One region of the Exiguobacterium sp. s28 genome, then DNA from elsewhere that is predicted to be linked to it. Evidence: riboswitches for the same ligand, from Rfam matches in the RefSeq annotation. Region 1 holds a riboswitch; each other region holds the start of a gene.
The links. A riboswitch is a leader RNA that binds a small molecule or an ion and turns the genes downstream of it on or off. The one in region 1 is predicted to bind S-adenosylmethionine.

Region 2: linked by a shared signal. The riboswitch ahead of KNP78_RS06760 (Na+/H+ antiporter NhaC family protein) and the one ahead of msrA (peptide-methionine (S)-S-oxide reductase MsrA) in region 1 are both predicted to bind S-adenosylmethionine.
Region 3: linked by a shared signal. The riboswitch ahead of metK (methionine adenosyltransferase) and the one ahead of msrA (peptide-methionine (S)-S-oxide reductase MsrA) in region 1 are both predicted to bind S-adenosylmethionine.

What each region holds. Positions count from the first base shown of each region.
Region 1 is NZ_JACSLL010000005.1:117,895-120,216, forward strand. Features, by position in the region: gene KNP78_RS07665 (amidase family protein) at 1-842, opposite strand, end outside; gene KNP78_RS07670 (hypothetical protein) at 954-1,115, shown strand; SAM riboswitch class I at 1,160-1,260, shown strand; gene msrA (peptide-methionine (S)-S-oxide reductase MsrA) at 1,324-1,836, shown strand; gene KNP78_RS07680 (GRP family sugar transporter) at 1,865-2,322, opposite strand, start outside.
Region 2 is NZ_JACSLL010000004.1:166,927-169,248, reverse strand. Features, by position in the region: gene KNP78_RS06765 (GGDEF domain-containing protein) at 1-919, shown strand, start outside; SAM riboswitch class I at 1,016-1,111, shown strand; gene KNP78_RS06760 (Na+/H+ antiporter NhaC family protein) at 1,164-2,322, shown strand, end outside.
Region 3 is NZ_JACSLL010000001.1:305,887-308,208, reverse strand. Features, by position in the region: gene pckA (phosphoenolpyruvate carboxykinase (ATP)) at 1-499, opposite strand, end outside; SAM riboswitch class I at 814-933, shown strand; gene metK (methionine adenosyltransferase) at 1,064-2,272, shown strand; gene KNP78_RS01570 (hypothetical protein) at 2,315-2,322, opposite strand, start outside.

The sequences.
Region 1 (2,322 bases):
TCTGTTGATAAATCAGCTTTGACGATCCCGACACGCATCCCGACCGCTTGGCGCTCGTCGAGGCACGTCCGATACGGCGGACCGGCCGGGAGGTTGAGTGTCGCCGGGTCCGCCGGGTCTTCCCCTACCATCACCTCAAGTGCCCTTACCGCGTCTTCGAGCGTTCGTGCCATCGGTCCCGCCGTGTCTTGCGACCGCGAGATCGGGATGATGCCACTCCGACTGATGAGGCCGACGGTCGGTTTGATGCCGACGATGCCATTGTGCACGCTCGGATGGATGATGGAGCCGCTCGTCTCGCTACCGACAGCGAGCAGTGTCAGGTTCGCTGCAACCGCAGAGGCCGAACCTGAGCTCGAACCTCCGACATCGAGCTTATCCCCATATGGATTGAGCGTCTGCCCACCGACACCGCTCCAGCCGTTCGGCATGCCCTCGGTCAAAAAGTTGGCCCATTCGGACAAGTTCGCTTTCCCGAGGATGATGGCCCCGCTCGCTCGCAGGTTTTGGACGAGATGGGCGTCCCGGCCTGCGAAGTGATGCGCGAGGACGACGGCCCCGGCCGTCGTCTTCATGAGTCCGGCTGTCTCGACATTGTCTTTGATCAGCACCGGGATGCCGAGTAGCGGCAAGCGTAGCCCGCGACGAAATGCCCGGTCAGCCGACTCTGCCTCGAACAAGGCGTCCGGGTTCACTTGAATGACCGCCTTCAGTTTGTCGTTAAACTGGGCGATCCGGGTCAAATAATAGGCCGTCACGTCACGCGCCGTAATTGTTCCTTCTTTATATCCGCGATGGGCGGTTTCGATATCGAGTTCCATAAAATCAAATGTGTCAGTCATATTGATTCCTCCTTTGGTCACTCGATGGTATTCGCTATCGACACATGATTTCCTGTTTTCGTTCGCCAACGAATGTGTAACTTGGTACACTGAAAGAAAAAGGAGGTTACTATGAACCGTTCGTACGTACTCGTCTTATTGTCCGTCTTTGCCTTGTTCTTCTTACAGTTATATGCCGGGGACGCCCCGTATACGTTACCGCTCTCCATCGTGCTCGTCATCCTGATTCTCGGTGCCACCTTGCTCCAACTACGGCGCAAGCCAAACCGTTGACGCCGCTTCAAATCTGATGGTATGATGCTGTCACCAACTACATATCGATATCTTGAGTGAACGAGAGACCTGGCTCTATGACTTCACAGCAACCTGCTACGGCAAGGTGCTACTACCAGCAAGGCGATTGCCTTGGCCGATATGACAGAGCGCTCATGTCGATGACATGGGCGCTTTTTTTGGGAATGAACATGAGGGGGACTTATTAATGGAAAAAGCAACATTCGCAGGCGGCTGTTTTTGGTGCATGGTGACGCCGTTCGAGGAACAACCTGGCATCGAGTCGATCGTATCAGGTTATACGGGAGGTCACGTCGACGATCCGACGTATGAACAAGTGAAGACAGGGACGACAGGACACTATGAGGTCGTCGAGATCACGTTCGACCCGACGCTGTTCGCTTACGAGCGACTGCTCGAACTGTATTGGATTCAGACCGATCCGACCGATGACGGCGGTCAATTCCAAGACCGAGGCAGTCAATATGCGCCGGCCATCTTCTATCATACGGAAGAACAACGTGTGAAAGCAGAGCAGAGTCGCGACGCGCTCGCGGCGAGCGGACGTTTCCAACAGCCGATCGTCACGAAGATCTTACCGGCTGACACGTTCTATCCGGCCGAGGAGTACCATCAAGACTTCCATAAAAAAAATCCGGCCCACTATAAAGAGGACCGGAAAAAATCTGGGCGTGACGCATTCATCGAACAAGCCTGGTAAGCGAAAGACGGGTCGTCTGACCCGTCTTTTAGCTTTTGGCGATTCCGAGCATGAATCCGGCCACGACAATGAGGCCGATACCCATAAAGACGAAGACACGTTCTTTCGTCGTCTTCTCTTCTTTTAATAGATAGATCCCGCCGAGCGTCGCCACGACGACGTTCAATTGCGACAAGGCGAATGACGTCGCGATTCCGACTTCACCGCTCGACACGAACAGCCCGAAGTTCCCGATCCCCCAGGCGATCCCGGCCAAGATGTTTTTGAACGTCTTCGGATCGAACTTCTTCACATCTTTCTCACGCAGGCTGAACAACAGCGCCGCGACGAACATCCCGACCGACTGTGGCAATATCGCCGTGATCCCGTCGACCTCGAAATAGTTCGTCAGGACGGCGTACGTCACGTAACCGATACTCGACACGAGCAGAACGAGCAAGCCTTTCTTCAAGGCGCCGCTGCTGTCGCCGTCTTTGTTCTGCTGAT
Region 2 (2,322 bases), on a different contig from region 1:
GCAAGCGATTGAGGTCTTCCTCAGTCAATGTGAACGACTCAACGAGTACGACGAAGGGTTCGTCGAGTTCAAACTGTTCGACCGTACGCTTTACTTTGATTTGAAGACGCGTCAGCCGATTGACCGTCACATCGTGTTCGATTTGCTCGATCACGCTTATCCGAACGAAGCCTCGGTCGAATATGAGATGCGCTTCGAATGGGACGCACCACTGTCGAACGAATTTGACGACGACTATCATAGTTTCATCTCGGTTCGGTCCGAGGAGATCGAAGGGATTCGCACGTGGCTCGTCATGACGGGTGAACACGTCTATGGGTATCCCCCGACCATCCAACGTGAAATCGTCAAACTTCTCAAGTCGTTCAACCGGACGATCAGCCGTTGCCATGAGCGCGACCGTCTTTACACGGAAAGTCGGACCGACAGCTTGACGCTCCTCGCCAATGCACGCGCGTTTTACGAATACGGGATTCAACAAATCTCGGACGGTTCGATGTATCCGATTTCGGTCGCGATGCTCGACATCGACTTTTTCAAAAAAATCAACGATGTGCACGGACATCAAGTCGGGGACAGTGTGCTCCAAGAGTTTGGACGGCGGATTCGCCAGGCACTCCGCACCGAAGATTTTGCCGCCCGTTACGGCGGTGAAGAGTTCATCTTGCTATTGAACCGTTGCGATGTCGAACAGGCAATCGAAATCGCCGAACGAATCCGGCAACAAATCGAGAACAAACCGTTCCACGTCGACGGGATCGATATCCCCGTCACCGCTTCGATCGGTGTCGACACGATTCAGGCGTTCGGTGACAAACGCCTCGACAATACGATTCGTAACGCTGACCGGGCCCTCTACGTCGGCGGGAAGTACGCCGGACGCAACCGCGTCGCCCATTACAATTTCTTAACGACCTGACTCACCCCCACGTTCACCGCGTGGGGGTTTGCTATTGACAAGCGGATTTGAAACAAGTACGTTAGGGAACGTGTCTTATAATTAAATATCACAACTTTTTTATCAAGAGAGACTGAGGGACTGGCCCAGTGACGTCTCGGCAGCGGGTAACCTGTGCCAAATCCAGCGAGCAGTCTGCTCGAAAGATGAAAAAAGTGTTTTCTTGTAGAGAGAGCCTTTTTTCAGAAGGCTCTCTTTTTATTTTATGAATGAGGTGAATCGATTGGAACAACCGACAGCTAACAAATGGGCACTATTGCCTTTGCTCGTCTTCCTCGTCTTCTTTATCGGGGCAGGCATCTACTATAACGACTTTTATAAATTCCCGGTCCTGATCGCGGCGTTGATCGCGGTCATCGTCGCGGCGTTGATGACGAAAGGCAGCGTCACTCAGACGGTCGAGCGTGTCGCCCAAGGTGCGGGGAACCCCGGCATTTTAATCATGGTCTTCATCTTCTTGCTCGCCGGAGCGTTCTCGAGTGTCGCCGAAGCAATCGGCGCAATCGACGCGACCGTCAATGCGGCGCTGACATTTTTACCGTCCTCGCTTCTACTGAGCGGTTTATTCGTCATCGCGGCATTCATCTCGATGGCGATGGGAACGTCGACGGGCACGATTGCCGCCCTCGCCCCGATCGCGCTCGGTATCCACGAAGAAAGTGGCGTCAATATCGCCATCGCGGCGGCTGCCGTCGTCGGTGGTGCCATGTTCGGGGACAACTTGTCGTTCATCTCGGACACGACAATAGCTGCCGTCCGGACCCAGCGTACCAATATGCGTGACAAATTCCGAACCAACTTTTGGATTGTTCTCCCGGCCGCCCTTATCACAATCGTCCTCTTATCGGTGTTATCGAGCGGTGAATCGACCATCGAGCCGGCAGCGTTTGAATGGTATAAGCTGATTCCGTACCTTGCGGTCATCGTGCTCGCCTTGACGGGAATGAACGTCATCCTCGTCTTGCTCGGCGGCATCGCCCTGACCGGCATCATCGGTCTGTTGGACGGCAGTCTAGCCGTCACCACGTACGTCACCGCCATGGCGGACGGCATGATGGGCATGGCCGAGATTTCACTCCTGACATTGCTCATGGGTGGGCTCGTCGGACTCATCTCGCATAACGGCGGACTCACGTACTTGCGTGACGCGCTCACGTCCCGAATTAAAAGACGGGCCGGCGCGGAGTGGAGCATCGCCGGGCTCGTCAGTGCGACAAACGTCGCGACGGCGAACAACACGATTTCGATTCTCGTGGCTGGTCCGCTCGCCGCGAACATCGCCGACGATTATGACATCGAACGTAAAAAGTCAGCGAGTGTACTCGACATCTTCTCGTGTGGCGTCCAAGGCCTGTTGCCTTATG
Region 3 (2,322 bases), on a different contig from region 1:
TCGTCCCGTCGACTTCCGGATCGGCCTTATAGCTCGGTGCATAGATGACCGTGAACGGATCAAAGGCACCTTGTGTCGGCCATTCGCGCAAGAACAACTGTTTCGCGAACAAGTTGTGCCACGCGTATTCTGTGATGGCCCGCACTGGAAGCGTATAATGCTCGTCAGCCCCGGCAGACGCCTCGAGATAATAGAGCTTGTCTTTCGTCTCGAGATGCGTGAGCACTTTATCGAGCAGTGCCGTGAACTTCTCTTCTGCGATCGGTTGGTTGACCGGACCCCAGTCTACTAAATGATTGCTGACTTCATCTTGCACGACGAATTTGTCTTTCGGTGACCGTCCTGTGAATTTACCTGTACTGACCGATAAAGCCCCGTCTTTCGTCAGTACGCCTTCCCCGTTGCGAATGGCTTCTTCCACCAATTCTGGAACCGTTAAGTTCCGCATCATGTCGGCACCTTTAATTAATTCTTCAATTTTCAGGAGCGTTGTCGCCATCCTGAATCCCACCTTTCCCCTAAATAGATGTGGATGAAATCCGCATACTTCCGCGTTTGATTAGTATGACATTTTTATTATATGTGACATACTAATCAAAAACAAGCCTTTTTTACCCTTTAAAGTAAGCGCTTTCTTACACTGTCATTCTAACATATTCTGTACCAGGTCATAGTACAAAATCGAAAACCGACAAAAAAATGTTTGATATTTCACAAACATAACTATTGCGAGTTCGTGAAAAGTTTTACGAATTCAGTCGATACGCTTGACAGAACGGGGTGTCATTTATATGATGGTCTTCGTAACGGATACTCTTATTCTGAGCGGTGGAGGGAACAAGGCCCTACGAAGCCCAGCAACCGTCCGATTTGTCATTGTTATTCGGAAAAGGTGCTATCCTGAAGCGAAGCGCAAGCTTCGAACGATAAGAGGGTAAGGAAGAACGATTCAACCTTTCCCATTGAACATGGCGAAAGGTTTTTTTCATTACCGTCCCAAAGCAACGCGTAAGGGGAACGAGTACCGTCCACACATCACCCTTATTATAGGAGGTTTTTCGAAATGGCAAACTTGAACCGTCGACTTTTCACTTCGGAGTCCGTCACGGAAGGACATCCGGATAAAATTTGTGACCAAATCTCAGATGCGATTTTGGATGCGATTTTAGCTGAAGATCCAAACGCCCGCGTTGCGGCTGAGACATCTGTCACGACAGGTCTCGTGCTCGTAGCAGGTGAGATCACAACATCAACTTACGTGGATATCCCGAAAGTTGTTCGTGAAACAGTTCGTGAGATCGGCTATACACGTGCAAAATATGGTTTTGATGCAGAGACTTGTGCTGTCCTCACATCGATTGATGAGCAATCGGTAGACATCGCCCAAGGTGTCGACCAAGCGCTTGAAGCTCGTGAAGGACAAATGACTGAAGAAGAAATCGATGCAATCGGCGCTGGTGACCAAGGTCTCATGTTCGGTTACGCAACAAAAGAGACACCAGAACTCATGCCGCTCCCGATTTCACTCGCACACAAATTGTCACGTCGTTTGGCAGAAGTTCGTAAGAACGGCACGCTCGCTTACCTTCGTCCTGATGGTAAGACACAAGTGACGGTCGAATACGACGAAGCGAACAACCCAGTTCGCATCGACACAATCGTCATCTCGACGCAACACGCCGAAGACATCACACTCGAACAAATCCAAGCTGATTTGAAAGAGCACGTCATCGACGCGGTCATCCCGTCTGAACTCATCGACGCGGATACAAAATACTTCATCAACCCGACTGGCCGTTTCGTCATCGGTGGACCACAAGGGGATGCAGGCCTTACAGGACGTAAAATCATCGTCGATACGTACGGTGGTTACGCTCGCCACGGCGGCGGCGCGTTCTCAGGTAAAGATCCAACCAAAGTTGACCGTTCAGCGGCGTACGCGGCTCGTTACGTAGCGAAAAACCTCGTTGCAGCGGGACTTGCTGATAAAGCAGAAGTTCAACTTGCTTACGCGATCGGCGTTGCCCACCCGGTATCGATCGCAGTCGACACGTTCGGCACAGGCAAATTGAGCGAGACTGAGCTCGTCGAACTCGTTCGCGAGAACTTCGACCTCCGTCCGGCCGGCATCATCAAGATGCTCGACCTTCGCCGTCCAATCTACAAGCAGACAGCAGCTTACGGCCACTTCGGTCGTACAGACGTTGAACTCCCATGGGAGCAAACGGATAAAGCGGCAGTGCTTGAAGAAGGCGCGAAACGCTTCGCATAAGACAGTAAAAACGACCTTTCTCAGCGAAAGGTCGTTTTTTTGTTAGGCTT